DNA from 4 places in the Janthinobacterium sp. 78 genome. Region 3 is predicted to be linked to each of the others. Evidence: predicted binding sites of a transcription regulator. Region 3 holds the regulator's gene; each other region holds the start of a gene.
What was found. Region 3 encodes LexA, which represses DNA repair genes until DNA is damaged. Its sites were predicted from a motif close to ACTGTATNNNNATACAGT; they were not measured.
Positions count from the first base shown of each region.

Region 1: the regulator LexA is predicted to act here: its motif matches at 3,791-3,808, upstream of dinB (DNA polymerase IV).
Region 2: the regulator LexA is predicted to act here: its motif matches at 2,255-2,272, upstream of C8C92_RS25220 (DNA topoisomerase IV subunit B).
Region 4: the regulator LexA is predicted to act here: its motif matches at 1,684-1,701, upstream of imuA (translesion DNA synthesis-associated protein ImuA).

Region 1 is NZ_QENT01000001.1:114,959-122,461, reverse strand. Features, by position in the region: gene C8C92_RS00520 (hypothetical protein) at 1-615, opposite strand, end outside; tRNA gene C8C92_RS00515 (tRNA-Asp) at 775-851, opposite strand; tRNA gene C8C92_RS00510 (tRNA-Val) at 909-984, opposite strand; tRNA gene C8C92_RS00505 (tRNA-Asp) at 1,202-1,278, opposite strand; tRNA gene C8C92_RS00500 (tRNA-Val) at 1,333-1,408, opposite strand; gene C8C92_RS00495 (S9 family peptidase) at 1,508-3,676, opposite strand; gene dinB (DNA polymerase IV) at 3,828-5,009, shown strand; gene C8C92_RS00485 (recombination-associated protein RdgC) at 5,126-6,022, shown strand; gene C8C92_RS00480 (asparaginase domain-containing protein) at 6,101-6,586, opposite strand; gene C8C92_RS00475 (L-asparaginase) at 6,749-7,503, shown strand, end outside.
Region 2 is NZ_QENT01000001.1:5,734,293-5,741,795, forward strand. Features, by position in the region: gene kdpA (potassium-transporting ATPase subunit KdpA) at 1-1,799, opposite strand, end outside; gene kdpF (K(+)-transporting ATPase subunit F) at 1,799-1,888, opposite strand; gene C8C92_RS25220 (DNA topoisomerase IV subunit B) at 2,352-4,349, shown strand; gene C8C92_RS25225 (molecular chaperone HscC) at 4,349-6,058, shown strand; gene C8C92_RS25230 (J domain-containing protein) at 6,071-7,503, shown strand, end outside.
Region 3 is NZ_QENT01000001.1:4,900,456-4,907,958, forward strand. Features, by position in the region: gene C8C92_RS27585 (hypothetical protein) at 1-80, shown strand, start outside; gene C8C92_RS21570 (inorganic phosphate transporter) at 149-1,159, opposite strand; gene C8C92_RS21575 (DUF47 domain-containing protein) at 1,201-1,827, opposite strand; gene C8C92_RS21580 (replicative DNA helicase) at 1,921-3,306, opposite strand; gene rplI (50S ribosomal protein L9) at 3,442-3,897, opposite strand; gene rpsR (30S ribosomal protein S18) at 3,925-4,215, opposite strand; gene priB (primosomal replication protein N) at 4,241-4,540, opposite strand; gene rpsF (30S ribosomal protein S6) at 4,561-4,950, opposite strand; gene lexA (transcriptional repressor LexA) at 5,227-5,862, shown strand; gene C8C92_RS21610 (cystathionine gamma-synthase family protein) at 5,928-7,169, opposite strand; gene purF (amidophosphoribosyltransferase) at 7,250-7,503, opposite strand, start outside.
Region 4 is NZ_QENT01000001.1:5,047,267-5,054,769, reverse strand. Features, by position in the region: gene C8C92_RS22220 (GNAT family N-acetyltransferase) at 1-215, shown strand, start outside; gene C8C92_RS22215 (putative Na+/H+ antiporter) at 250-1,515, opposite strand; gene imuA (translesion DNA synthesis-associated protein ImuA) at 1,722-2,432, shown strand; gene C8C92_RS22205 (DNA polymerase Y family protein) at 2,362-3,849, shown strand; gene C8C92_RS22200 (glutathione S-transferase N-terminal domain-containing protein) at 3,942-4,646, shown strand; gene C8C92_RS22195 (alpha/beta hydrolase) at 4,716-5,474, shown strand; gene C8C92_RS22190 (hypothetical protein) at 5,546-5,896, opposite strand; gene C8C92_RS28005 (CHAT domain-containing protein) at 5,939-7,503, opposite strand, start outside.

The sequences.
Region 1 (7,503 bases), 4.8 Mb from region 3:
GAACAACTGGCGCCACAGGAACACAGTGCGCCAGCGGGGAGGCTGCGGCACATAGGCCGTCATCGTGGGCGGGCGCGCCCTGTGTGCGGGGCGCGGGGCGCGCAGGCGCTGCGCCACGATGAGTGTCGTCAGCAGCCAGGCCAGCAGCCAGGCGGCGATGGTGGCGGCCATGCCGGGCACGACAACCGGGCGCAACCAGGGCGGCGACTGCAGCAGCCAGATGCTGGTCGAGACGGCATAGGCGAGGCCCAGCGGCAGCATCAGCACACCGGCCACGGCGATATCGGCTTGCCAGCGCACACGCGTCGGCAAGGGCAGCTGGCGCAGCCAGGCGGCGGTATTTGCCGGCAACAGGCGCTTGCGCAGCAGCCAGGCGGGCAGGCAGGTCAGCAGGACTTGCGCGCCGACCACGCCCAGGGCGGCGGGCCAGGGCAGGGTGACGGCGAGAAAGCCGGGCAGGGCGATGACGCTGAGTAAACCCAGCAGGACGGGACCGGCCAGGAACACGAGGATTTCCATGGAACTGGCCAGGCTGGCGGCAAATTGCAGCAAAGCATGACGGGCCAGGCGCAAGCGCAGGACGAGGTAGGGGGAAAGACTGTGTGGCAGGCGCATCAGGCAGGAGCGGCAGAGTCAGGAGGAGCGCTGATTCTAACAGCAGGGGTCAGACCCCCGGACAAGTTGGCGTTGAGCTTGACGTTGGCGGTGTTGAGGGTCTGACCCCAGAATGGGAAAAGCCCTTCGGTTCAGAGAACCAAAGGGCTTTTCTTTTATTGGCGGAGCGGACGGGACTCGAACCCGCGACCCCCGACGTGACAGGCCGGTATTCTAACCAACTGAACTACCACTCCAAGCTCGTATGATCTGTGTTGCTGATCCATGAAGCACTGGATAATTTTCTGTATTGGTGGTGGGTGCTGAGAGGCTCGAACTCCCGACCTACGCCTTGTAAGGGCGCCGCTCTACCAACTGAGCTAAGCACCCGCATACCCAGAAAACTATCCCGACGTTTGTCACCACGTCTGGAAGAGGCACTATTATAGGGGGCGCTTTCGTGCTTGTGCAACTATTCTTGAGGGGGAAAAGCAGTTTTTTTGCTGAAAAGCGCAAAAATATTCAAGCAAGGGAGTAATGACGTGTTTTTGGCTGCTGAAATGGGAAAAGCCCTTCGGTTCAGAGAACCAAAGGGCTTTTCTTTTATTGGCGGAGCGGACGGGACTCGAACCCGCGACCCCCGACGTGACAGGCCGGTATTCTAACCAACTGAACTACCACTCCAAGCTCGTATGATCTGTATTGCTGATCCATGAAGCACTGGACAGTTTTCTGATTTGGTGGGTGCTGAGAGGCTCGAACTCCCGACCTACGCCTTGTAAGGGCGCCGCTCTACCAACTGAGCTAAGCACCCGTTGCTTGTCTCAGAAAACCATCCCGACGTTTGTCACCACGTCTGGAAGAGGCGCTATTATAGGATGGCTAAAATCCTTCTGCAAGCGCTTTTTTTACATTATTGGGTAATGCCCCACTGCGACAGCATCCACGCCATATTGAAGGCGTTCTCGGCAATCGCGTTATAGCGGCCCGACGCACCGCCGTGGCCGGCGCCCATATTCGTTTTCAGCAGCAAGGGATTGCCGTCTGTTTTATATGCACGCAGCTTGGCCACATACTTGGCCGGTTCCCAGTACATGACCTGGCTGTCGTTCAGGCCCGTCGTCACCAGCATGGCGGGATAATTCTTGCGCGCAATGTTGTCGTAGGGCGAGTAGCTGAGCATGTAGTCGTAGGCCGCCTTCTGGTTCGGGTCGCCCCATTCCAGGTATTCGCCCGTCGTCAGGGGCAGGCTGGCGTCCATCATGGTGTTCATCACGTCGACGAACGGTACGGCCGCGTGCACGGCGTGGAACAGCTCGGGACGCATGTTGACGACGGCGCCCATCAGCAAGCCGCCGGCGCTGCCGCCCTGGATGATCAGGCGGTTCGGGCTGGTCCATTTTTCGCGCACCAGGTAGTCGGCGCTGTCGATGAAGTCATTGAAGGTGTTTTTCTTCTTCATCAGCATGCCGTCTTCATGCCACGCCTCGCCCATGTCCGTGCCGCCGCGGATATGCGCCTGGGCATAGATGACGCCCCGCTCCAGCAGGCTGATGCGGCTGATGGCAAAACTGGCTTCCGTGGAAATGCCATACGAGCCATACGAGTACAGCAGCAGCGGCGCGGAACCGTCGAGCTTGACGCCTTTCTTGTAGACGATCCACAGCGGCACTTGCACGCCATCGCGCGCGGTCACCCACAGGCGCTGCGTGGTGTAGCGGCTGCCGTCAAAGCCGCCGACGATTTCCTGCTGTTTCAGCACCGTGCGCTTGCCATCCTGCATGCTGACGTCGATGACGGTGGGCGGCGTGACGGGCGACTGATAGGACATGCGAAATTGCGTGGCGGAAAATTCGGGCGTGCCGGCCGCCGTGGCCAGGTAGACGGGGTCGTCGAACTGCACCGTCTTCCAGTTTTTATGCGCAAAATCAAAGATGCGCGCGCGGTTCAGGGCGCGCGCCTTTTCCATCACCACCAGGTAGCCCTGGAACACGTCGATGGACTGGATCACGGCGTCCTTGTTGTGCGGCACGACGGGTTTCCAGTTCTTTTGCTGCGGGGCAGTGACTGGCGCGCTGACGACGCGGAAATTCTTCGCGTCCTTGTTGGTCAGAATATACAGCTGGCCGTCGCGGTGTTCGATGCCGTAGCGGTGGCCTTTTTCGCGTTTCAGCACGGACTGGAAGCTGCCTTGCGGCTTGCTCGTTGGCAGCAGCAGCACTTCGCTCGTATCCGTGCTGCGCGCGGTGAGCATAAAGTAGCGATGATCGCGCGTGCGGCTCACGCCGATGGCGAATTGTTCCACCGGCTCGTGGTAGACCTGCTGCGGCGTGCCGCCCAGGGCCAGGCGGAACAAGCGGTCCGCGCGCTTGGTGGTGGCGTCTTCCTGCGTCAGCATCAGCGTGGCATTGTCCGCCGCCCAGGCCAGGGACGTGACGCGCGGCATGCTGTCGCCCAGCAACTTGCCCGTCTTCAAATCCTTGACATGCAGTTCGTACTGGCGGAAACCCGTCGTGTCGGTGGTGTAGGCCAGCAATTGCTCATTCGGGCTGATGGCAAACGCACGCACGGCAAAGAATTTGTGGCCTTCAGCCAATTGATTCTGGTCCAGCAGGATTTCCTCAGCTGCCTGCGCATCGTAGGCGCCATGTGCGCCGACAGGGCGGCGGCAATGCAGCGGGTATTGCTTGCCCGCTTCCGTGCGCGTGTAATAGTAAAAGTTACCCTGGCGCGCAGGCACGGACAGGTCCACTTCCTGCATGCGGCCCTTGATCTCCGCAGTCACCTTGTCGGCCAGCGGCTGGATGGGGGCCGTGACGGCCGCCGTGTAGGCGTTTTCCGCATTCAGGTAGTCGATCACGGCAGGATCGGTCTTCTTTTGCAGCCAGCGGTAGTCGTCCGTGACGAGCGTGCCGTGGCGCGTTTCCTGCCAGGCTGTCTTGGCGGCGACCGGCGCGGTGGGCGTGGCAACGGTGGTGGTGGTGTCGGCCAGCGCGGATGGCGCCAGGGTGGACAACAGCAGGGCCGGCAGGATGGATAACCAGGCGGACCGGCGGCGCGCAGCGTGATGGGTAATGGACAAGGCGACTCCTTTGAATAGTTGTGTCAGGATTGTAATCTTGCCATTGAGAAAAGCAACTGCCAGGCACCACCAATGCGTGCGTTTCAACTTGCATCCACGGGCATTTCCAGCGATACTGTATATAACTACAGTATCCTGCCGCGAGGTGTCCTTGACCACATCTGCCTGCCCACTTCCCGAGCCACCCGCCCGCCGCTGGATAGCCCACCTGGACATGGATGCCTTCTTTGCCTCCGTGGAACTGCTGAAATATCCCGAATTGCGCGGCGAAGCCGTCGTCATTGGCGGCGGGCGCCTGCAGCAACCCATGCTGCTGGAAGATGGCACGCGGCAGTTTGCGCGCATGCGCGACTACGTGGGGCGCGGCGTCGTCACCACTTCCACCTATGCGGCGCGCAAGTTTGGCGTGTTTTCCGCCATGGGCATCATGAAGGCGGCGAAATTGGCGCCCGACAGCATCCTGTTGCCCGCCGACTTCGAGGCCTACCGTGAATACTCCGCCCGCTTCAAGCAAGCCGTGGCCCAGTTGTGTCCCATCATCCAGAACGTGGGCATCGATGAAATCTATGTCGATCTGACGGAATACGGCGAGCAGGCGCCGGCCATGGCGGCGCGCCTGAAGGCGGCCGTGTTCGAGGCGACGGGCCTGTCGTGCTCGGTCGGCCTGGCGCCGAACAAATTGCTGGCAAAAATCTGTTCCGACCTGGAAAAGCCCGATGGCTTGACCATTTTGTCGCCCGAGGATATCGAAACCAGGGTCTGGCCCTTGCCGGCAAAAAAGATCAACGGCATCGGCCCGAAGGCGACGGCCAAGCTGGAAGCGCTGGGCATAGTGACCATCGGCGAGCTGGCGCGGGCCGATCTCACCATGCTGCGCACGCAGTTCGGCGACCTGTACACGGGCTGGCTGCGCCAGGCGGCGCTGGGCATCGACGAGCGGCCCGTGCAGACGAGCCGGGAAACCAAGTCCGTCAGCCGCGAGACGACGTTCGAGCGCGACTTGCAGGTGGTGCGCGACCGCGCCACCCTGTCGGAAAAGCTGGAAAGCCTGTGCACGCGCGTGGCGGGCGACCTGGATAAACAATCGCTGGCGGGGCGCACGGTGGGCATCAAGCTGCGCTTCGAGGATTTCAGCACCGTTACGCGCGACATCACCTTGCCCAGCGCCACGGCGGACGCCGCCGCCATCCTGCGCGCCAGCCGCGATTGTCTGCGGCGCGTGCCATTTGACAAGAAAATCCGCCTGCTGGGCGTGCGCATCTCGACCTTGTCCGATCCGGCCATCGTGACGCGGCAGGCGCCAGCCCAGGCGGAGCTGTTTCCCAGGCTCTAGCGGCGTTTCCTGCAAGATACATACCGCGCCGGACCGCGCTTTTGACGGCATTTTCACGTCGAAAGTGTAGAATGGCGTTCCCCTGGCACTACTGAAACAAACGGAAGACAAAAACTATGTGGTTCAAGAATCTTCAGATTTACCGCCTGCCCGCACCATGGGCTTATACGCCAGAACAACTGGAAGAGGCCTTGTCCTCGAACAAATTTACGCCGGCGACCAGCATGGATCTGATGCGCCAGGGCTGGGATACGCCACGCCCGAATGGCGGTCTGGTGCATGTGGTCAACAAGCAGATGCTGATCTTGCTGGGCACGGAAAAGAAACTGCTGCCAGCCACCGTCATCAACCAGGTGGCCAAGGCCCGCGCTGCCGAGATGGAAGAAGCGCAAGGCTTTGCGCCGGGTAAAAAAGCCATGAAAGAATTGAAGGAGCGCGTGGCCGACGAGTTGCTGCCGCGCGCCTTCAGCATCCGTAGCAATGTCTGGACCTGGATCGACCCCGTCAATGGTTGGCTGGTGGTCGATGCGGCCAGCCCGGCCAAAGCTGATGAAGTCATCAAGCTGTTGCTGAAAGCCGTGGATAAACTGCCGCTGGAAAGCTTGCGCGTGCAGCGCTCGCCCGTGGCGGTGATGACGGAATGGCTGCAGGCCGACGATGCGCCTGCCGGCTTCACGGTCGACATGGACACGGAATTGCGCGCCACGGGCGAAAGCAAGGCCACCGTGCGCTACGTGCGCCACACGCTGGAAGCGGACGACGTGCGCCGCCACATCGCGGCCGGCAAGCAGTGCACGCGCCTGGCCATGACGTGGAACGACAAGATCTCGTTCGTGCTGACGGAGTCCCTGGCCATCAAGAGCGTCAAGCCGCTGGACGTGATCAAGGAAACGGAATCGAGCACGAAGAACGACGACGAGCGTTTCGACGGCGACCTGATGCTGATGACGGGCGAGCTCTCCAAGCTGATGGCCGACGTGGTCGAAGCATTGGGCGGCGAAGCGACTGCATAAACGCAGTCATATCGGTACGAAAAAGGAGCTTCGGCTCCTTTTTTTCGTCTGTGCTGTTAGCCCTGTCCTGGCATCGGCTTACAAGGGCTGGAACACGCCGGCGGCGCGGTTCTTTTGCACATTGTCCCAGGCGAAGATCTGGCCATTCATGGCCACGTACACGCCGGCTGGCAAGGTTTGCGCCACGCCGCAGGCAAAGCCCAGGTTGAACAGGGCATCGGAGTTGTCGATTTCGTAGGGAATCATGGCGCCCGTCAAAATCACCGTTTGCTGCAGGTTCGCCGCGCCCAGCACTTGCGCCGTTTCGCGCATGGTGTCGGTGCCGTGGATGATGACGATGGCTTTCTCCTGTGCTGCGCGGCACGAGGCCAGCACGCGCTGGCGGTCCGCATCCTGCATGTCGAGCGAATCGAGCAGGGGCAGTTGCTCCAATGCGACGGGTGCCGTCATGCGTGCGCGGGCAATCGCTGCCGGCAAATGACTGTCGGAAAAGCCCAGGGTACCGTTCAATTCGTTGTAGTGTTTGTCGAAAGTGCCGCCGGTGGCGAGTATGCGCAAAGTCATGATGTGGTCACGATGTCAGTGGAGAATGACGCGCATGATAGCGTGGATTGTGTGCCTTGCGTGAATGGCGGGCCCGTTGCGGGCCGTTGCGGATCGCATCTGGAAAATTTGGCCATCTGTGAGTACACTGGTTTCTTTGTTTGCCTGCCACTCCGACTCCGTATGAAAGCGCTCGCTCCCGGCACCGTCATTTTTCACCGCCACCGCGGCTATGGCGTCATCACGTCCGTGAATCTGCTGACGGGCTGGATCGCCGCCCGTTTCGGCAGCGAAGCGCGCACCCTGGACCTGAACCTGTCGACCGACGACGTGCAGTTTGCCGATGGCGAAGCGATTTTGTTTCGCCGCGCGCCGCCCGACCGCATGCCGCATGCGCGTCTGATGGCCATGGTGCGCGAGCTGCACCAGGCCGGCTATCAAAAACTGTATCTGTATTCCTGGCCCAAGCCGTCCGGCCTGCACTGGCGCTGGCATTTGTTTACGGGGCCGCGCGACTGGATGCAGCGGCCCTGGCGCGAAGGCTGGTACGGTTCGGGCGCCGATTACAACGTCAACCCCGTGATGGGCTGGGGCGATACGCCCGGTGCCACCACCGGCGAGTTGATCGATGCCCTGGCCCGTTTCGATCCGCAAGGCCTGGCGCAGGCGCTGGGGCGCGACGACGACCATAGCGCGTGGTTTGGCCGCGTCTGCGACGCCTTGTTGCCCAATTACATGTACAGCCTGGACATGCAGCGCACCCCCGGCGAGCCCTTGCAGGACATGCCGCCCGTGCCGGTCGTGGCCGTGCGCGCCGGCGTGGCGCCGTATGCCGGGCCGGACATCGCCTGGCCGCCCGGCTGGGCCGGCCTGTGGCGCGGCCGGCACGCGCTGGCCGCGCCCGCCATCCGCATCACGGGTGAGCCTGACCTTCTCAA
Region 2 (7,503 bases), 830 kb from region 3:
GTAAAAAGTTGCAGGTGTTCGACGATCGGGCCCAGGGCCAGCGCGGGAACGTAATTGAGCACACCGACCAGCACCACCACGCCGATCAGCAGGCCGATGAACATGGGGCCGTGCGTGGGCATGGTGCCGGCATTGGCCGACAGGCGCTGCTTGGCCGCCAGCGAACCGGCCACTGCCAGCACGGGCACGATCACGCCGAAGCGGCCGAACCACATGGCGATCGCCAGCATCACGTTGTAGAACGGCGTGTTGGCGGACAGGCCGGCAAACGCGCTGCCGTTGTTATTGGCCGCCGAGGTGAAGGCGTACAGGATCTCCGAGAAGCCGTGTGCGCCTGGATTGGCGACGCCGATCTTGCCTGGTTCGACCATCACGGCGATCGCCGTACCCGTCAATACCAGGGCTGGCGTGACCAGGATGGCCAGCGACACCATCTTCATTTCATAGGCCTGGATTTTCTTGCCCAGGTATTCAGGCGTGCGACCTATCATCAAGCCGGCGATGAAGACAGCCAGGATGGCAAACATCAGCATGCCGTACAGGCCCGTGCCCACACCGCCGAAAATCACTTCGCCGAATTGCATCAGCAGCAGCGGCACCATGCCGCCCAGGGGCATGTAGGAGTCGTGCATGGAATTGACTGCACCGCACGATGCCCCCGTCGTCACCGCCGCGAACAGGGTCGAGGAGCTGATGCCGAAGCGCGTTTCCTTGCCTTCCATATTGCCGCCCGATTGCAGGCTGCTGGCCTGCTGGTCCACGCCCAAGGCTTGCAAGGCGGGATTGGCTTGCTGCTCGGCGCTCATCACGCCGACCGTCATGACGACGAAGATCATGGTCATCGCGGCCAGCACTGCCCAGCCCTGGCGCAGGTCGCCCACCATGCGGCCAAAGGTGAAGCACAGGCCGGCGGGAATGATGAAAATAGCCAGCATCTGCAGGAAGTTCGACAGCACGGTCGGGTTTTCGTACGGATGCGAGGAATTGGCATTGAAGAAACCGCCGCCATTCGTGCCCAGCAGCTTGATCGATTCCTGCGAAGCGACGGGGCCCATGGCGATCGTCTGCGTGGTTGCCACTTGCGCTTCCATCACAGGCTTGCCGGCCGTATCGAGCACGGGCTGGCCGTCGGCCGTCACTTTCGGCGTTTCATACGCCACGTGGTCGAGCAGGGTCACTTCCTTGTAGGCGGAAAAATTCTGGATCATGCCTTCGCCCATGAAAGCGACGGACAGGGCCAGCGACAGCGGCAGCAGGATGTACAGCGTGGAGCGCACCAGGTCGACCCAGAAATTGCCGATCGATTTGCCCGAGCGCGAGGCGAAGCCGCGCACCAGCGCGAAGATCACGGTAATGCCGGTGGCCGCCGAAAAGAAGTTCTGGCACGTCATGCCCAGCATCTGGGTCAGGTAGCTCATGGTCTGTTCGCCGCCGTAGCCCTGCCAGTTGGTATTGGCGACGAAGCTGACGGTGGTATTGAACGAAGAATCGGGGCTGACGGCGCCCAGGCCCTGTGGATTGAGGGGCAAGAAGCCCTGCAGGCGCTGCAGGCCGTACACGAAGACGGCACCGACGGTGTTAAACACGATCAGGGCGATGGCGTAGCTTTTCCAGCCCATGGCCTTGTCGGCAGGCAGACCGGACCAGCGGTACAGCAGGTTTTCAAATTTTTGCAGCCAGCCCAGGCCGCGCACGGGGCCATCGCCGGCCACCTTGGCCATGTACAGGCCCAGCGGATAGCCGGCGGCCAGCAGTACGGCCAGGAAGGCCACCAGCAGCAACATCGATTGCGTCGTCATCACAGTTCCTCCGCTTTCAGCAGCGCCACCAGCAGGTACACAAGCAGGCCAGCCGAGACCACGGCGCCCAGCACATAAAACGCGTTCATTTGACGCTCCCTAATTTGTCGCAGGCGACGGCAAAGCCGGCCGCCACGACGAAAAAAACGGCAATCAAGCCGAGATACACGATATCCATTCCCACCCTCATTCAGGTTTGTTTTGATAGTGAGCAGATTAGCCAAAAGGGTCTAAAAAATTTGTAAAGACTGGAGAGGTGCTTGTAAACAAGATGTAAAAACGGCGGCTTTGCCGCATAAAATCCTTCACAATGGGCGCCAAACCACGCGCACGGCGCACTGTTGTTGCCCTGGAGTAGCGCTATTGCTCGCTGGACAAGATAGAATGCGCGAGCGTCCGCACAAGGACGCCAAGCCTGCCGCGCTGCCCTCTGCCAGTGACGCTGGACGGAATATACTGTATATTTATACAGTTATCGCCGCCGTTGTCACTGCGCCCCGCAGTGCCCCGGCCTGGCGTTCCAACCACTGTCTTTACTTAGCTTGAACACGTATGGCCACTAAAAAACCAGCATCCGACTACAGCGAATCATCCATCCGTGTCCTGAAAGGACTGGAACCCGTCAAGCAGCGCCCGGGGATGTACACCCGCACTGAAAATCCGCTGCACATCATTCAGGAAGTGATCGACAATGCCTCCGACGAGGCGCTGGGCGGTCATTGCACGCATATCGCCGTCACGCAAAATACGGATGGCAGCATCACCGTCGAAGACAATGGCCGCGGCATTCCCGTCGGCATCCACCCTGAAGAAGGCGTGCCGACGGTGGAAATCGTGTTTACACGGCTGCACGCGGGCGGCAAGTTCGACAAGGGTTCGGGCGGCGCCTACGCGTTCTCGGGCGGCTTGCACGGCGTCGGCGTGTCCGTCACCAATGCGCTGTCGACGCGCCTGGAAATCACCGTCTGGCGCAAGGAAAGCGACGGCAATGGCTTGCATCACATGGTGTTTGCGAATGGCGACGTGATCGAGCCCCTGAGTTCCCGCCCCGCCCCGCGCGACGGCAAGAAGTCGGGCACGCGCGTCACCGCCTGGCCCGACGCGAAGTATTTTGATTCGCCGAATATCTCGCAAACCGAGCTGCAGCGCCTGCTGCGCTCGAAAGCCGTGCTGCTGCCCGGCGTGATCGTCACCTTGACCAACGCCAAGACGGGCGATACGCAAACCTGGCAGTACGCGGAAGGCTTGCGCGGCTACCTGACCGAATCGCTGGCGCAGGTATCGAATGGCGAAACCCTGATTCCCCTGTTCGAAGGCGCGCAGTACGCGGGCCCGGATTCGGAAGGTTTTGCCGAAGGCGAAGGCGCGGCCTGGGTGGTGGCGTGGACGGAAGAAGGCGCCATCGTGCGCGAATCGTATGTCAACCTGATTCCCACCTCGAATGGCGGCACGCACGAATCGGGCTTGCGCGACGGCCTGTTTGGCGCCGTGAAAAACTTCGTCGAAATGCACTCGCTGCTGCCGAAAGGCGTCAAATTGCTGCCCGAAGACGTGTTTGCGCGCGCCTCTTTCGTGTTGTCGGCCAAGGTACTGGACCCGCAATTCCAGGGCCAGATCAAGGAACGCCTGAACTCGCGCGACGCCGTGCGCCTCGTCTCGACCTTCACCAAGCCGCCGCTGGAACTGTGGCTGAACCAGCACGTCGACTACGGCAAGAAGCTGGCCGACCTGGTGATCAAGCAGGCGCAGTCGCGCCAGCGCTCGCTGCAAAAAGTGGAAAAGAAAAAATCCTCGGGCGTCGCCGTCCTGCCGGGCAAGCTGACCGACTGCGAATCGTCGGACATCACGCGCAATGAACTGTTCCTCGTCGAGGGCGATTCGGCGGGCGGTTCGGCCAAGATGGGCCGCGACAAGGAATTCCAGGCGATTTTGCCCCTGCGCGGCAAGGTCCTGAACTCGTGGGAAACGGACCGCGACCGCCTGTTTGCGAATAACGAGATCCACGACATCGCGGTGGCCATCGGCGTCGATCCGCACGGCGTGGGCGACTCGCCCGACCTGTCCGGCCTGCGCTACGGCAAGATCTGCATCCTCTCGGATGCGGACGTGGACGGCTCGCACATCCAGGTACTGCTGCTGACCCTGTTCTTCAAGCACTTCCCGGCCCTGATCAACAAGGGCCACATCTGCATCGCCCGACCGCCCCTGTACCGCGTCGACGCGCCGGCGCGCGGCAAGAAGCCGATGCAGAAAATCTATGCGCTCGACGACGGCGAACTGGTCGCCATCGAGGACAAGCTGCGCAAGGAAGGCGTGAAACAGGGCGCCTGGTCGATCTCGCGCTTCAAGGGCCTGGGCGAGATGAACGCCGAGCAGCTGTGGGAAACCACGATGAACCCGGACACGCGCCGTTTGCTGCCCGTGACTCTGGGCGAAATCGACCACATGACTTCCGCCGCGCGCTTCAATATGTTGATGGGCAAGGGCGAAGCGGCAGGACGCCGCGCCTGGATCGAGGAACACGGCAATGAGGCGGAGGCGGATATCTGATGATCATCGGCATCGACCTGGGCACCACCAACAGCCTGGCCGCCATCTGGCGCGACGGCAAGGCTGCCATCATCCCGAATGCACTGGGAGAGCACCTGACGCCGTCGTGCGTCAGCATCGACGACGACGGCAGCGTGCTGGTGGGCCGCGCCGCGCGCGAGCGCCTGCAGACGCACCCGCAACTGACGGCGGCCGTTTTCAAGCGCTACATGGGCAGCGAAAAGAAGATCACCCTCGGCACGCAGCAATTCCGTCCGGAAGAGCTGTCGTCGATGGTGCTGCGCGCGCTGAAGGAAGATGCCGAATCCTTTTTGGGCCACAAGGTCGAGGAAGCCATCATCACCGTGCCCGCGTATTTCAGCGATGCGCAGCGCAAGGCCACGCGCATCGCCGGCCAGCTGGCGGGCTTGCGCGTGGAGCGCCTGCTGAACGAGCCAACGGCCGCCGCGCTGGCCTACGGCATCCGCGACAAGGATCAGGAAAGCAAATTCCTCGTCTTCGACCTGGGCGGCGGCACGTTTGACGTGTCGATCCTGGAACTGTTCGAAGGCGTGATGGAAGTACGCGCCTCGGCCGGCGACAATTTTTTGGGCGGCGAAGACTTCGTCACCGTGCTGGTCGACGCCTTTTTGGACGGCAGCGGCTTGCGTGACGCGGCCGGTAGCCGTTTGTTCGATCCGCGCCAGCAACAGCTGCTGCGCGATGAAGCCGAACGCGTCAAGCGCCTGCTGTCGGAGCAGCCATCGGTGCGCATGGCCACGCGCTACCAGGACAAGGAATACAGCTGGGAGATCAGCGAAGACAGACTGGCGCAGTTGTGCGAACCGCTGCTGGCGCGCCTGCGCCTGCCCGTGGAACGGGCGCTGCGCGACGCCACCATCCGCGCCGCGGAATTGAATGAAGTGGTACTGGCCGGCGGCGCCACGCGCATGCCGCTGGTGCGCAAGCTCGTTTCGCGCATGTTCGGCCGCTTCCCCGCCATCCACCTGGACCCGGACGAAGCCGTGGCGCTGGGCGCCGCCGTGCAGGCGGGCCTGAAGATGCGCGATGCGGCCCTCGATGAAGTGGTCATGACGGACGTGGCACCGTATTCGCTGGGCATTTCGATTTCGCGCCAGGTCGGCGCAAACCAGTATGAAGGCGGGCATTACCTGCCCATCATCGAGCGCAACTCCGTGGTGCCCGTCTCGCGCACGGAAAACATCACCACCATCCACGACAACCAGAAGGAAATCAACGTGGCGATCTTCCAGGGCGAATCGCGCCTGGTGGCCGACAACGTTTTCCTCGGCAAGATCAGCTTCCCGATCCCCGCGAAAAAAGCGGGCGAGATCGGCATCGACGTGCGCTTCACCTACGACGTCAGCGGCGTGCTGGAAGCGGAAGTGACGGTGCTGGCCACGCAGGAAAAGCACAAGATGGTCATCAGCGACAACGCGGGCGTGATGACGCCGGAACAGATCGAGCAGCGCTTTGCGGAATTGGCCGACCTGAAGATCCACCCGCGCGAGCAGATGGAAAACCGCACCCTGGTCACGCGCGCCGACCGTCTGTACGAACAGTCGCTGGGCGACGTGCGCCAGTACCTGGCGGCGCACACGGCGAACTTCCAGGCCGCGCTGGAAACGCAGGACCCGAACACCATCCGCAAGGCGCGCCAGGCGCTCGACGAGGTGTTGCGCCAGGTCGAGAGCGAGAGCTTCCTGTAAATGGACGGCGGCATGCACAACGGACAGCGCAGCCTGTGGGCCATCCTGGGCACGGAGCCGACGGGCGACGAGCGCGCCCTCAAGCGCGCATACGCGAAGCGCCTGAAGGTGACGCGTCCCGAAGACGATCCTGCCGCCTTCCAGGAGCTGCGCGAAGCGTATGAGTACGCACTGCGCCATGCGCACCTGTTTGCCGAGGAGCTGCCGGAAGCGCAAGCGGCCGAGGCCGAAGCGGCAGCGATGGCAGCGCCGCCCATGGAACCGGCCGACCTGTGGGGCGTCATCGACGACGCCGCGCAGGAAACGCAGAAGCTGCCCGCAGAACTGTGGGGCGTCATTGCACAGGAACAGATGCCGCCACCCGAATTGTGGGGCGTGGTTGCCATTGACCCGGCGCAGGAAGCGGCCAGCCTTTGGCAAGGCTGCCTGGCGCTGACGCGGCAAGCGAATGCCAGCGACGTGCTGGCCCGCATGCTGCAGGACGACGCCATGCTGAACCTCGACGTGCGCGAGGAATTCGAGCTGTGCGCGCTGCGCTATTGCGCCTGCGCCGGCTATGACCTGGCGCTGCGCCAGGCCCTGTTCGAGCAGCTAGGCTGGGACCACGACTTTTCCTACCTGGCGCGCAGCCATGCGGACCTGGTGCGCGGCGCCGTGCAGCGCTACCGGGCAGACCGCTCGTTCGCCCATTTCAGCGACAACCGGGACAGCTACCCCGGCCTGGACTGCATCATGTCGCAACAGCCGCCAAGCGCCTACGCGCGCCAGCTGTTCGACCAAAAATTCACGCTGCAATTGCGCGAACTGCTGCAGGCGATACGCTGGCAGCACGGCGAGATGCTGGCCTATAAACTCGATGCCGACCTGTTCGAGCAATGGGAACAGGCGGTCTTTTCCAAGCGCTACTTCAAGCAGACGGCGCTGGCTTCGTGCGGCCTGGGTTTCGTGCTGCATTTCATGCTGTCGGGCGTGATCAGCGTAGCAGGCTTGGAACTGAGCAACGCGGGCGGCTATGCCAGCCTGATCGGATTTCAAGTGCTGGCATTCCTGCTGTTGGCCATGAACGCATGGCAAAAGCCGGCGCCGGCATATGCATGGATGGCCTCCTTGCGAGAGGAACTGCACGCCTGCCTGCCAGCGCTGCGCAGGCACCCCGGCCTGGGGCAATTGGGCTGGATCGTGCCGTTCCTGTGCCTGGCGCTGCTGCTATTCATACCAGCGCCTGCTGCTCCACTGCGCATTACCACCTCGTTAGGACTGTGCATCACGGCGCTGCTGGCCGCGAAAGCCAACTACGCACTGCTGCGCGGACGCCTGCTGGCTTGCATCCTGATCGCCTTTACGGCAACCATGGTTTTCACGCTGGACAGGACCGATACCGGCCTGGCACTGAGCGACGGCATCATGCTGCTTTTCTGCGTGCAGGTACTGGCACTGCGCTCGAT
Region 3 (7,503 bases):
AGCAGGACAAGGGCGCGATCCGCCAGAACGACGGCCTGAAACCGCACCAGGGTGGCGACAAGGGTCCGCGCGGCCAGTAATTCTGACCACCGGACAGATAAAAAAAGGGAGCCTGGAAGGCTCCCTTTTCAATCGCGACGGTACTTCATCACATGATGTGGTGGCCAATCCACCAGGCGACTGCGGCGACAAACGCCGACGCGGGAATCGTGAAGATCCAGGCCCAGACGATGTTGCCCGCGACACCCCAGCGCACGGCCGACATTTTTTGTGCCGAGCCGACGCCGACGATGGCGCCCGTGATGGTGTGCGTGGTCGACACGGGAATGCCCAGCGCCGTCGAGACGAACAGGGTGATGGCACCGCCCGTTTCGGCGCAGAAGCCGCCGACGGGTTTCAACTTGGTGATCTTCTGGCCCATGGTCTTGACGATGCGCCAGCCGCCGAACAGCGTACCGAAGCTGATGGCCGTGTAGCACGAGATGATGACCCACAGCGGCGGCATGGCATCGGCCGCGTTCGAGTAACCGGCGGCGATCAGCAGCATCCAGATGATACCGATGGTCTTTTGCGCATCATTGCCGCCGTGGCCCAGGCTGTAGGCGGCCGCCGATACCAGTTGCAAACGGCGGAACCACTTGTCGACCTTGCGCGGCGTCGAGCGCACGAAGATCCACGACACCATCAGCATCATGATCGAGCCGAACACAAAGCCCAGCACGGGTGCGATGACGATGAAGGCGACGGTTTTCCACAGGCCGGCCGCGACCAGCGCGCCCGTGCCGGACTTGGCGACAGCGGCGCCCACCAGGCCGCCGATCAGGGCGTGCGAGGACGACGATGGAATGCCGTAGTACCAGGTAAACAAATTCCAGAAGATGGCGCCCATCAGCGCGCCGAAGATCACATACTGGTCGATCACCGTCGGGTCGATCGTGCCCTTGCCCACCGTGGCGGCCACGGTCAGTTGGTGGAACACGAAGATGGCGACGAAGTTGAAGGTGGCAGCCATGGCAACGGCGGTCTGCGGTTTCAATACGCCCGTCGAGACCACCGTGGCGATCGCGTTGGCGGCATCGTGGAAGCCGTTCATGAAGTCAAACAGCAGCGCGAGGACGATCAACATGCCTAGCACGTAGATGCTGATTTGTATGGTCATTGTAGTTTCTTTTCTGATTCTGGTTCAGGACAGCCCAACGCTTACGCGTTTTCGACGATGATGCCTTCGATAATATTGGACACATCTTCGCAACGGTCGGTCACGGTTTCCAGAATCTCGTAGATCGCTTTAAGCTTGATCAGGTTGCGCACGTCCGGCTCATCGCGGAACAGCTTGGACATGGCGGCGCGCATCACGTGATCGGCGTCCGATTCCAGGCGGTCGATCTCTTCACAGATGGCGACGATCTTGCGCGAGTTGTCCATGTTGTGCAGCATGGCGACGGCGTCGCGCACTTTTTCGGTACAGGCCAGCACCAGTTCGGCCAGGCGCTTGGCTTCCGGCGTGACAGCTTTCAGGTCGTACAGCGAGACGGTTTGCGCCGCATCTTCCAGCAGGTCGAGGATGTCGTCCTGGCGCGTGATCAGCTGATGGATGTCGTCGCGGTCGATCGGCGTGATGAAGGTCTTGTGCAGCATTTCCACGGTGGCGTAAGTGACTTTGTCCGCCTGTTTCTCGATGCTTTCGATCGCATGCACGCGGTTTTCCAGGTCATCGAAATTGGTCATCAGGCCGAGCATTTCTTTAGCGCCCTTGACGCACAGTTCCGCGTGCTGGTTAAACAATTCAAAAAACTTGCCCTCAGTGGGCATCAAGCGTCCAAACATGTCATTCTCCGTTAAGCATTGAGTCGTGTTATTTACTACAGAAAGCCGCCCCGTATGAGGGGGCGGCCAATGGAATATCAGTGCTGCTGAGTCTTAGTCGCCTTGGTAAAGCGCCAGGCCACCACTGTAATTGCCAAATTTGGTGTACTGCCCCATGAAGGTGAGGCGGATGCTGCCGATCGGACCGTTACGTTGCTTACCGATGATGATTTCGGCCGTTCCCTTGTCTGGCGAGTCGGGGTTATACACCTCGTCACGGTAAATGAACAGGATCACGTCGGCATCCTGCTCAATAGCGCCCGATTCGCGCAAGTCCGACATCACGGGACGCTTGTTCGGCCGCTGTTCCAGCGAGCGGTTCAGCTGCGACAACGCGATCACGGGACAACCGAGTTCTTTCGCCAGGCCTTTCAAGCCCCGTGAAATTTCGGAAATCTCCGTGGCGCGGTTGTCGCCCGGGCTATTGGCCGACATCAGCTGCAAGTAATCGACGATGATCAGGCCCAGCTTGCCGCATTGACGCGACAAACGGCGCGAGCGCGCGCGCAATTCGATCGAATTCAAGGCCGGCGTTTCATCGATGTACAACTGCGCGTCGTTCATCTTTTGAATCGCATTCGTCAGGCGTGGCCAGTCTTCGTCGTTCAGGCGGCCCGTGCGCAGACGGTGCTGGTCGAGCTGGCCGACGGAACCGAGCATACGCATGGCCAGCTGGGCGCCGCCCATCTCCATCGAAAACACGGCCACGGGCAAGCCGCTGTCGATGGCCACGTTTTCGCCGATGTTGACGGAAAACGCCGTCTTGCCCATCGAAGGACGGCCCGCCACGATCACCAGGTCGCCCGGCTGCAGACCGGAGGTCATGCGGTCGAGGTCGATGAAACCGGTGGGCACGCCCGTGATTTCACTCTGGTTGTCGCGGCTGTACAGCTCGTCGATGCGTTCGACCACTTGCGTCAGCAGGGGCTGGATGGCGGTCCAGCCCTGGGCGCCGCGCGCGCCTTCTTCGGCGATGGCGAAAATCTTCGATTCGGCCTCGTCAAGCATCTGCTTGACTTCCTTGCCTTGCGGGCTGAAGGCCGTACCGGAGATATCGTCGGCGACGGTGATGAGTTTGCGCAGGACGCCGCGGTCGCGCACGATCTCGGCATAACGCCGGATGTTCGCGGCCGATGGCGTATTTTGCGCCATGGCGTTCAGGTAAGCGAGTCCGCCCACATCATCGGCCTTGCCGAGCTGGGTCAGGGTTTCAAAAACAGTAATGACATCGGCCGGCCTGGAGCCGTTAATCATCTTGACGATTTGCTCGAAGATGATGCGATGGTCATAGCGATAGAAATCCTCCGCATGCATGAAGTCGGCGATGCGGTCATACGCTGCATTGTCGCGCAACAGACCACCGATAACGGATTGTTCTGCTTCGATCGAATGCGGCGGAATACGGAGGGAATCCAGTTGCGGATCAGAGGGGGCGTTCATGGCGCGAATTATACCCGCTTCGGCGTGGTGGCAAAAATAAAGGGCTGAAATTGAGCGAAAAAAAGGCCACAAAAAAGCCGGGCGAACCCGGCTTTTCATCATGCGGCAATGCTTGCGGGCCAGGCCCGCAGACAATTACGCGTTCGCGTCTGGTACGACAGCGATAACAACTTCCACGACCACGTCGGTGTGCAGAGCAACCGAAACGTTGTGCTCGCCAACGATCTTCAGCGGGCCGGTAGGCATGCGGATTTGTGCTTTTTCAACAGCAAAACCTTGCTTGGTCAGCGCTTCAGCGATGTCGAAGTTGGTGACGGAACCGAACAGACGGCCATCAACACCAGCTTTTTGAGCAACTTGAACGGTCAGGCCGCTCAGTTTTTCGCCCTGGGCTTGCGATGCGGCCAGTTTGGCGGCAGCAGCTTTTTCCAGTTCGGCGCGCTTGACTTCGAATTCAGCCACAGCGGTTGCCGTAGCACGACGTGCCAGGCGTTGCGGGATCAGGAAGTTACGTGCGTAACCGTCTTTGACTTTGACGACTTCGCCGAGGTTACCGACGTTAACAACTTTTTCTAACAGAATGATTTGCATAGTTCTTCTCCAGGAATATCTGACCGATTAAGCGTGGTGCAGATCGGTGTATGGCAGCAGCGCGAGGAAGCGAGCGCGCTTGATTGCGGTGTCGACTTGGCGCTGGTAGTGCGCTTTGGTACCGGTCAGGCGTGCTGGCATGATCTTGCCGTTTTCTTGGACGAAGTCTTTCAGCGTGTCGACGTCTTTGTAGTCGACTTGCTCAACGTGAGCTGCGGTGAAGCGGCAGAACTTCTTGCGTTTGAACAACGGGTTTTGCTGTTTGCGTTTTTCTTTAAGCTTGAGCTTATTTTTGTCGAACTTTTTACCGAATGCCATGTCAGGCTCCTGTATCTAAAATGCGCTAGTCAGAATTGACTGCACTAAAATCAATGATGTGAAACACCAAACTCTTGCTGTTGCGGCTCTTCCTGGCCAGGAAACCCGTGAACTGATACACCCCGCCCAAGCTTGCCTGGCTGAACCGGCCTGAAATTTCGCCAGCGGCTAGCGCGGCAACATCAAACTCGGTCAAACGGGCAATCCCTGCTTCCATCTGCTGCGAACTGTGTTGCAATACTGCATTCACAATCGGCAGCCCTGCCGGGGTATAGCGCAATATTTCGCGCTCGGCAATGATGGCGGTTACTTGTAGCTGGTTCAGCGCACGATCCTGGTCAAGAATTAAGCTGCTGCTGCGACAGGAGCGGCTGCTGGTGCTTCGGTGCGGTGGCTTTTGGCCGCGTCTTCGCGTTGTACCGATTTCATCATCGGCGAAGGAGCTGTTTCAGCTTTCTTCATTTTAACGGTCAGGTGACGCAACACGGCATCATTGAATTTGAATGCTGTTTCCAACTCGACCAGGGTCTCGTTGTCGCATTCGATGTTCAGGCAGATGTAGTGTGCTTTAGGCAGCTTTTGGATCGAGTAAGCCATTTGACGGCGGCCCCAATCTTCCACGCGGTGAACCGAACCGCCGCGGGTGGTTACGCTGGCTTTGTAGCGTTCGATCATCGCGGGCACTTGCTCGCTCTGGTCCGGATGGACGATAAAGACTATTTCATAATGACGCATGCAAACTCCTTCAGGTCGGATTGATAATCGCCCACCCCGGCGTCAAGACGGGTGTGGGAAGGTCAGCCGAAGATTATAACCGCCTTTTGCAAACGTTTCAATCATTCCTTCAACAAGCGGCCCGCGCACGGGGCAGGCCAGGCGTTTTTTCCTGCCCATTCCCGTATTTCGCACGAAATTCGCGCAAATAACCGAAATCCCCTTGCATAGTGGACGATACTGTACAAAAATACAGACTGTTCATATAGACAGCATTTTAGTATGCACCCACCGCTCATGATCAAGCTGACAGCACGACAAGAACAAATCCTGAACCTGATCAAGGACGCGATTGAAAACACGGGTTTTCCTCCCACCCGTGCCGAAATCGCCAATGAACTGGGTTTCAAATCGGCCAATGCGGCCGAAGAGCATTTGCAAGCCCTGGCCCGCAAGGGCGCGATCGAGATTTCGCCCGGCACCTCGCGCGGCATCCGCCTGATCGGTGCGGCAGCCGAAGCAGCGCCATCGAAGGTGCCGGCAGCGCTGCTGATGTCGCTGCCCCTGATCGGCCGGGTGGCGGCAGGCTCGCCCATCCTGGCACAGGAAAACCTGGAAGCGAGCTACAACGTGGACCCGGCCCTGTTCTCGGCCAAGCCCGACTTCCTGCTGAAGGTACGCGGCTGGTCCATGCGCGACGCCGGCATCATGGATGGCGACTTATTGGCCGTCAAGAAGGTCGACAGCGCCAAGAATGGCCAGATCGTCGTCGCCCGCATCGGCGACGAAGTCACCGTCAAGCGCTACAAGAAGACGGGTTCCGTCATCGAACTGCTGCCGGAAAACCCCGACTTCAAGGTCATCACCGTGTCGCCGGAAGATGAATTCGCCCTGGAAGGTTTGGCAGTGGGACTGATGCGCAGCTGGCATTAAACCACCGCATGCAAAAAGGGCCGCAACAGCATGACTGTTGCGGCCCTTTTCATTTGTCCGGCTGCCTATGCATCGAGTGCCTGGCGGAAATCCTCGAGCAAATCGGCCTCGTCCTCGATACCCACGGACACGCGGATCAAGGACTCGGCAATGCCCATGCTGGCACGGCGCTCGGCACCCATCTCATAGAAGATCGTGTGGGCGACGGGAATGACCAGGGTACGCGTGTCACCGAGGTTGCTCGCTGGAATAGCCAGATTCAGGCGATTCAGGAAATCGAAGCAATCGATGCCGTCTTTTAATTCAAAGCTGAACAGTGAGCCATAGCTGCGGAACAAGTCCGTCGCCAGCGCGTGCTGCGGGTGCGACGCCAGGCCCGGGTAATGCACTGCCGCCACGCGCGGGTCGGCGGCCAGCATGGTGGCCAGCGCCAGGGCGTTGGAACAGGTGCGGTCCATGCGCAAGGCCATGGTTTCCGCGCCGACGGCGATATGGTGCGCCGCTTCCGGGCCCAGCGATGCGCCGAAATCGCGCAAGGCCTTGGCGCGGATTTGCGCGATGCCCCACTGCGCTGGTGCCGCTTTTTTATAGTTGTCGAAAATGTTCGGGTACTGCGTCCAGTCGAACACGCCCGTGTCCGTCAAGCTGCCGCCCAGCGCATTGCCGTGGCCGCCGATCGATTTCGTCAGCGCATTGACCACCAGGCCCGCACCCACCGCTTTCGGGCGGAACAGGTAAGGCGTCGTCATGGTGTTGTCGACGATGTACAAAATACCGCGTTCCTTGCACAAGGCGCCGATCTTCGCCAGGTCGGCGATCTGCGTGCGCGGATTGGCGATGGTTTCGACGAAAACAATCCGCGTTTGCGGCGTGATGGCGGCCGCCACGTTGGCCACCTCGGTGGCGTCGACGAAGGAGACGGCGATGCCCTGCCCCGTCACCGTTTGCCACAGGCTGTTGGTGTTGCCAAACAAAAAGGCCGACGACACCACATGGTCGCCCGCGCGCAGCAGCGACTGCACCACGGCGCCGATGGCGCCCATGCCGGTGGCGAAACACAAGGTGGCCACGCCATCTTCCATCTTGTTGACCTTGTCTTCCAGCGCGGACACCGTCGGATTGCCCTGGCGGCCGTAGCGGAAACCGGGCTCCTTGCCCTGGAACACGGAAGCGAGCTGGCGTGCGTCGCTGTAGCCGAAGGCGACGGAGGTGTGCACGGGTTTGTGCAGCGAGCCGTGCTCGATACCCTTGCGGCGGTCGTTATGCAGGATGGTGGTGGTAAAGCCGTAGGTTTTTTTGGTGGTCATGGTGGATACTGGAGACTATTAACCCAAGACAAAAGCTGGGGTCAGACCCAACAGGTCTGACCCCAAAGGCAAGGCGGTGATTATGCTTCTGTCGTCGCCAGGTTCAGGTTCAGCTGGGAACGTGGCGTATCTTCCGGCGCTGCCGCCTTCGGATGGTGGCGCGCATATTCCAGGCGGTCCAGGTATTCCTGCGACACGTCGCCCGTCACGTACACGCCATCGAAGCACGAAGCCTCGAAGTTCGTCAGGGCCGGGTTGACGTCGGCAATCGCCTGCTTCAACGCGCCGATATCCTGGTACACCAGGTAGTCGGCCGTGATTTCGCGGCACACTT
Region 4 (7,503 bases), 150 kb from region 3:
AATACCGGGGCCAGGGCTTGTTCAGGCAAATGTTCCATGAAATACGCGACCTGGCCAGCCGCAAGGGCTGTGCGCGCATCACGCTGACGGTGTGGGAAAAGAGCGAAGCGCTGCACGTGTATCTGCACAAGGGGTTTCGCAGCGTGGGCACGTTCGACTATGCCTACAGCCTGTTCTATGACCGGCTGCATTTTCTCGTGTACGAAGGCGATTAAAGCGGCGGCCAGGGTGGCCGCCGCATTGCGGTGACTACAACGCCAGGAAGGCCAGGGCCGCCACGGCCGTCGGCAGCAGGGCGCCGGCCAGCAGGCCGACGGCGCCGATCGATTCATCCTTGAAGCCGCGGCGCAGCAGGGATACGCCGGCCGGATTCGGCGCATTGGCGATGACGGTCAGGCCGCCACCGGCCACGGCGCCAGCCACCAGCATGTACTTTGCTTCGTCCGTCATGCCGACGATCAGCGAACCGAGGTAAGTCAGGGCCGCATTGTCGGTAATGGCCGTCAAGCCCAGGGCGCCGAAGAACAGGGCTAGCGGTTCCAGGCTGGAGACGATGGGTTGCAGCCACCATTGCTGCATGCCGCCCAGTACCACCAGGCCGCCCAGGAAGAAGCCGACCAGCAAGCCTTCCTTGAGGATCAGCGGGCTTTGATAACGCTCATACGCTTGTACGAAGCCGAGGAAGAACAGGAACAGGCCGAAGAACAGCACGGGATGGTGCGCCAGGGCCACCACGCCGGCCAGTACGATCATGTGCACGAGGCTGACGGCCAGCGGCACTTTCGGCGCTTCTACTTCGCCGGCTTTCGGCTTGATATCGGAGGTGTTGCTGTGCAGGTATTTGCGCAGCAAGATGCTCACGCCCGTGGCGTTGACCAGCACGGCGATGGCGGCTTTCCAGCCGAAATGGCTGGCCATGTAGGCGCTGTCCCAGTTCCACGTGGTGGCCACCATCAGCACGGGCGGGGCCGCGTACGAAGTCAGGGTGCCGCCGATGGAAACGTTGACGAACAGCACGCCCAGCGCGCCATATTTCAGCCATTCGGGGATGCCCGGACGGAAGATTTGCGGCGCCAGCATCAGCGCGGCCAGGGTCATGGCGGCCGGTTCCGTGATCATCGAGCCCGTCAGGGGCACGAGCGCCAGTCCCAGCCAGACGAGGGCCAGTTCCGTGCGCAGCGGCATCACGCGCGCCACGCCCTTGAGCAGGCGCTGCACGGCGTCGAGCACGGGGCGCGAGGCGGCCACCACCATGACGACAAAGACGAACAGCGGTTCCGTGTACTGGCGCGATTCGGCATACTCGATGGCCGCCTCGCCGCCCGAGACAAAGGCCATGATGATGATCAGTATGAAGGCCCAGAAGCCGAACACGACTTCCACTTCGCCCAGCAAATGCAGCAAGCCCGCATGGCGGGGGTGGCGCTGCGACAATGTTTCAAACGACTTGGCGGCGAAGGTGTGGATGAGCGCAAGGCCGAAGACGATGGCGCTGATGAGTTGGATGGTAGTCAAATGCATTTCCTTATGGACGGAGGAAGCCGACTGGTACTTTGCCAGACGGTAAGGAGAGTGCTTATGGTACAGCAATCGATGCCAGAAACGGGGTTTTTCGGACATGGCGGAGCGGCCCCGGGCACGCTATCCGACAGATAATCCTTGCCAAAAGCGGGACTGGATAGTACTGTATATGCATACAGTATTTATCTCTCTATCTAATGATGCAACATTCACAATTGATGGCCTCGCCGGAAGCCTTGCACCCGTCTTTATGGCGCGCATCGCAGCTGGGGCAGGGCGCCACGCGCTGCCTGGACACGGGCTTTGCCGCCCTGTCGGCGCAGCTGCCCGGCGGCGGCTGGCCCAGCGGCAGCCTCATCGATCTGCTGGTGCAGCAGCCGGGCAGCGGCGAATTGCGGCTGCTGGCGCCCGCGCTGGCGCAGCTGCCGGGCTTGCCCATCGTGCTGCTGCAGCCACCGCATCCGCCGCAGGCGCTGGCCCTGGCCGCGCAGGGTCTGGCGCCGTCGCAACTGCTGTGGCTCAAAAGCGCCGGCAGCAAGGATGCCTTGTGGGCAGCGGAAAACATCTTGCGCAGCGGCAGTTGCGGCGCCTTGCTGTTCTGGCAGTCGCACGTGCGCGCCGACAGCCTGCGCCGGCTGCACCTGGCCGCGCAAGGCGGCAACACCCTGTTCTGCATGCTGCGCCCCTTGCACGGCGCGCAGGATGCGTCGCCGGCGCCGCTGCGCCTGTCCGTGCGCCCGGCCGCCGGCGGCATCGAGATCGGCTTCATCAAGCGCCGGGGGCCGCAGCGCGACGCGCCCCTGTTCCTGCCCCTGCAACCTCCTTCATTATTGCGACGCCATGCGACTCTGGATCGGCCTGTGCCTGCCCCGGCTTCCGCTCGAAGTGTTTTGCCCGCGCTGGTCGGCTGACCAGCTGGGCGTGGTGCTGGAGCAGGAGCAAGTGATGGCCCTGTCGCCGCTGGCGCGGGCGGCCGGCGTCAAGCCGGGCATGCGCCGTGGCGGCGTGCTGATGCTGGCGCCGCAGGCGCGCCTGCACGAACGCTCGCCCGAACTGGAAGCGCAGGCCCTGCAAGCGGTGGCGCTGGCGCTGCTGCAATACTCGCCGCTGGTGGCGCAGGGCGAGGAAGCGACCCTGCTGGTCGACGCGGGCGCCAGCCTGCGCCTGTTCGGCGGCGTGCGCGCCCTGTGCCGGCAGATTGCGGCCAGCTTGCGCGCGCTGGGCTATACGGCCCAGCTGTCGTGTGCGCCCACGGCGCGCGGCGCCTGGCTGCTGGCGCGCGCCGGCACGCGCCGGGGCCGGACCTTGAGCATGGCCAGTCTGGTGCGCCGCCTCGACGGCCTGCCGTGCGCCTTGCTGCCGCCCGCACGCCCCTGGCTCGATTGGTTCGAGGGCATCGGCTGCCGCACCCTGGGGCAGCTGCGCCACTTGCCCCGGCCCGGCTTGCAGCGCCGTTGCGGCGCCGCCGTGCTGGAGATGCTCGACGACGCGCATGGCCACAGCACGGAACTGTTCGTCTGGCTCGAAGCGCCGCCCACGTTTCGCGCCAGCCTGGAATTGTTCGACCGCGTCGAGCACGCGGACGCGCTGCTGTTCGGCGCGCGCCGCCTGCTGCAGCAAATGACGGGCTGGCTGTGCGCGCGGCAATTTGCCGTCGAGCGCATACAGCTGCTGCTGGCGCACGAGCGGGGCAGGGTGGCGCGCGCGCCCACCGTCATCGACCTGGCGCTGGGCGAGGCCGTCTGGCGCGACGAGCACCTGGTACGTTTGCTCAAGGAGCGCCTGGCGCAGCTGGTGCTGGACGCCCCCGTGATCGGCCTGACCCTGGAAGCGCTGCAGGTGCAGCCGATGGCGCCGCCCAGCGAGAGCCTGTTTCCCGAGCCGGGCGGCACGCCGCAGGAGCGCCAGCGCTTGCTGGAATTGCTGGTGGCGCGCCTGGGCACCGAGAATGTCTTGCAGGCAGTGCCGCGCGCCGATTACCGGCCCGAAGCGGCCAACCAGTGGCTGCCGCTGCCGGCCAAGCCCGTTTCAAGAAGCGCGCTGCCGGACTTGCCGCCCGGCTTGCCCGGCATGCCCCGTCCCGGCTGGCTGCTGGCCCAGCCCATCGCCCTGTTGATGCGCGAGCACCGGCCCTTCTATGGCTCGCCCTTGAAAATGGTGTCTGTCGCCGAGCGCATCGAGGCGGGCTGGTGGGGCCAGTCGCAGGCGCGCGATTATTTTATTGCGGAAGGACGCGACCATGCCCATTACTGGGTCTACCGCGAACGCATCGCCGGCAGCGCAGAAGACGCCGCGCCGCGCTGGTTTTTGCATGGCTTGTTTGGCTGAATGTGCTGTCCTGCTGAAACGGCCATGCTTGGCTATACTTGCTTTCTTGCTTTCTTGCTTGCGCTGCGTCAACCACTTGAATAAGGATTTCCATGTCCCAACTTTCCGACTTCCCCATCACCGAAAAATGGCCTGCACTGCATCCCGAGCGCCTGCAGCTGTATTCGCTGCCCACGCCGAACGGCATCAAGGTCTCGATCCTGCTGGAAGAGCTGGGCCTGGCGTACGAGCCGCACCTGGTCAGCTTCGAGCAGAACGAGCAGCTGTCGCCCGCCTTCCTGTCGCTCAATCCGAACAACAAGATTCCCGCCATCCTCGACCCGGACGGTCCCGGCGGCCAGCCGCTGGCGCTGTTCGAGTCGGGCGCCATCCTGCTGTACTTGGCGGAAAAGACGGGCAAGTTCCTGCCGCAGGACGCGGGCCTGCGCTATGAAACAATACAATGGCTGATGTTCCAGATGGGCGGTATCGGCCCCATGTTTGGCCAGGTGGGCTTCTTCCATAAATTCGCCGGCAAGGACTACGCAGACAAGCGTCCGCTCGAGCGCTATCTCGGCGAGGCCAGGCGCCTGCTGGGCGTGCTCGAGCAGCGCCTGCAGGGCCGCGACTGGATCATGGGTAGCCAGTACACGATTGCCGACATCGCCATCTTCCCGTGGGTGCGCTGCCTGGTGGGTTTCTATGGTGCCGGCGACCTAGTCGGTTTTAGTAACTTCCCCAACGTGCAGCGTGCGCTGGACGCTTTCCTGGCCAGGCCTGCCGTCATCAAGGGCGTCGACATCCCATCGCGTGGCTAAAACAGCTGTGGCCTGACGGCGCTACAATGCGCCATCGGCCGCGCTGCGCGGCAGCTTTGATCTGAGACAATGAAATCCACCCGGCAAGATTTTCCCGGCGCGCACGGCCATGTGCTGGCGGCGCGCCTCGACGCGCCCGACGGCGCCATCCGCGCCTACGCGCTGTTCGCCCACTGTTTTACCTGCGGCAAGGACGTGCTGGCCGCGCGGCGCATCGCGCAAGGCTTGACGCAACACGGCATCGCCGTGCTGCGCTTCGACTTCACGGGACTCGGTGCCAGCGAGGGCGAGTTTGCCGCCACGAATTTCTCGTCGAACGTGGACGACCTGCTGGCTGCCGCCGATTTTCTGCGGGCAAAACATGCTGCGCCGCAATTGCTGATCGGCCACAGCCTGGGCGGCGCCGCCGTGCTGGCCGCTGCCGCGCAAGTGCCGGAAGCGACCGCCGTGGTGACCCTGGCCGCGCCCAGCACGCCCGCGTATGTCACGCGCATGTTCAGCGCGCACCTGGAGCAAATCGCCGCCGAGGGCGAGGCGCTGGTGCAGCTGGAAGGGCGGCCATTTCGCATCCGCCAGCAATTCGTCGACGACGCGGGCAGCCACAGCCTGAAGGCTCACATCGCCGGCCTGCGCCGCGCCCTGCTGGTGATGCACGCGCCGAACGACACGACGGTGAGCCTGTCGAACGCGATGGATATCTTTACGGCCGCGAAGCACCCGAAAAGTTTTGTTTCGCTCGACGATGCCGACCATTTATTGACGGGGCGCGATGACGCAGCGTATGTCGCCAATGTGATTGCCGCCTGGAGCGCGCGCTACCTCTTCTAAATTCTTACCCATGAAAAACGCCGCGGCAGCAGAAGCTGGCGCGGCGCAGATGGTGTTGATAGCTTGAAAGATCAGTCTTCGTCAAACTCGGCCGAAAGATCCTTCCAGCCTTTACTGATGGCAAAGGCGGAAAATTCCTCGGGCGCTTCCAGGACGATCAGTTTCTTGTCTTGCAAGCCCAGGTCGCCATGGCCGAAGTCGGGGCCCACGTAGCCGAGGCTGCGCAAGCGGGCCAGGATGTGGCCGACCAGGGTCTTGTCCTTGCAGGCGCCCGCTTCGAGCGGAGCGGCGAAATCGACGTAGACGTCGATGATGCCGTAGCCTTCGTCGAAGATGCGGATGGCCTTGATGTCGTGGGCACGGCCGGAGCCGTCGGTGGCCTTGAAGGGGCCGCTGAGCTGGATGTCGGTGTCATTATTCATGCCGCCAGCATACACCAAAAACGGCCTTGCGTCGTGCGGCGCTCAGGAGCCGAGCAGGATGAAACCGGCCCAGTAGAAAGGATGGCCGCGCGTCTCGCCGCTGCCGCCGGCGGAGTCGAGCGGCGTCAGGCCCCGCGTCGCCGTGACGGCGTGCCGGGCGGCGCGGATCTGCCGCAACTGCGCCTGGCGCAAGGCTTGCGGCTTACCCTTGCCTTGCGCCAGCGCCGCATAAAAATCGCCCATCAGGGTGGCCGTCGACTGGTCCGACACGCGCCACAAACTGGCCAGCACATTGCGCGCGCCGCGCTGGCGGGCCAGCCAGGCCAGCCCTTCCAGTTCGCGTCCCGTGGCATCGGTGCCGGCCGGCACGGCCGTTTCGCAGGCCGACAGGGTGAGCAGGTCCAGGCCGGCGAAGCGGTAGCCGTCCTGCGCCAGTTCCGCCAGGCTGAGTTTGCCGCCATCGCCCAGCAACAGGTAGGAGTCCGCGCCCATGCCCGAGCGCAGCACGAAATGGCTGGCGATATGGACGCTGCTGTTGGCGGGCAGCGCGCGCTGCAGCGCCGCGCCGGTGAAGTCGCCATCGAGGTAGATCTGGCTGGGGATGCGCGCAGCATGTCCGATCGCCTGCACGGCGCGCAGTTCGCGCTGCACGAAGGGCAGCGCCGGCAGTTCGCCGCTGGCGCGTGTCTGGCCGAACAGGGCAAGCGATGGCGCGCGGCGCGGCGCTGCTTGTGCGCCGGCCTGTTCATCGCCGCTGGCATGCAGCGAGACGGGCAGCCGTTCGACCAGCCAGCGGCGCCCGTCATGCAGCATGGCGAACGGCAGGTAGCGCAAGACGCCGCCCAGCGATAGCGACAGCGAGGTGGCGCCGTCCAGTTCCCGGCTGGCCGGCGCCAGCAGCAGCGTATACAGCGCCTGCGCATCGGCGCGCGCGTCCTGTCCCGGGTCTTGCGCGCTGCGGCGCAGGCGGGCGATGCGCTGCGCCAGCGCGCGCTCGTCGATGGCCACGTCGTGGATGGTGCTGCCGCTCCGTCCGCCGCGCTGCGCGACGATGCGCAGGCGCGTGTCGGTAACCAGATAAGTCAGGTGCAGCACGCCCCGCTTGAGCGGTGCGGCCCGCGCCATGCCAGCCTTGCCGGCCGGCGCGGGCGTGGCTACACTGCCGGCCGGCAGCGCCGCCAGCGCCTCGGTGGCGCCATCGAGCAGCAGCGCCATGGCGTCGTTTGCCCGCCGCCATGCGTCGTCGGCTTGCGCCACGCCCTGCGCCTGGCGTTCGCGCGCAGCGGCCAGCGCCTGGGCGCCTGCGCGCAGGGCGGCGGCGCGCGTTTCGAACTGGCGCTGCCATTCGCCCTCGGCGCCCGTGTAGCCGAGGCGCGTGGCGCGCGGATCGGGGGCGCTGCGCACCAGGCTGTGGAATTCGTCCTCGCGTACCATGGCCAGCACGGTTTCCGCTTCGTGGATGCGGCGCTGGTCGAGCAGCCGGTCCGCCAGCTGGCCGTAGGCGGCGCGTTTTTGCCGCACAAAGCCCTGCCGCAGCGGCACCGGCAGGCTGGCCGCGCCGGCGCGCGTGGCTTGCAGCGCATTGACCGCCTGTTTGCCGAGGAAAA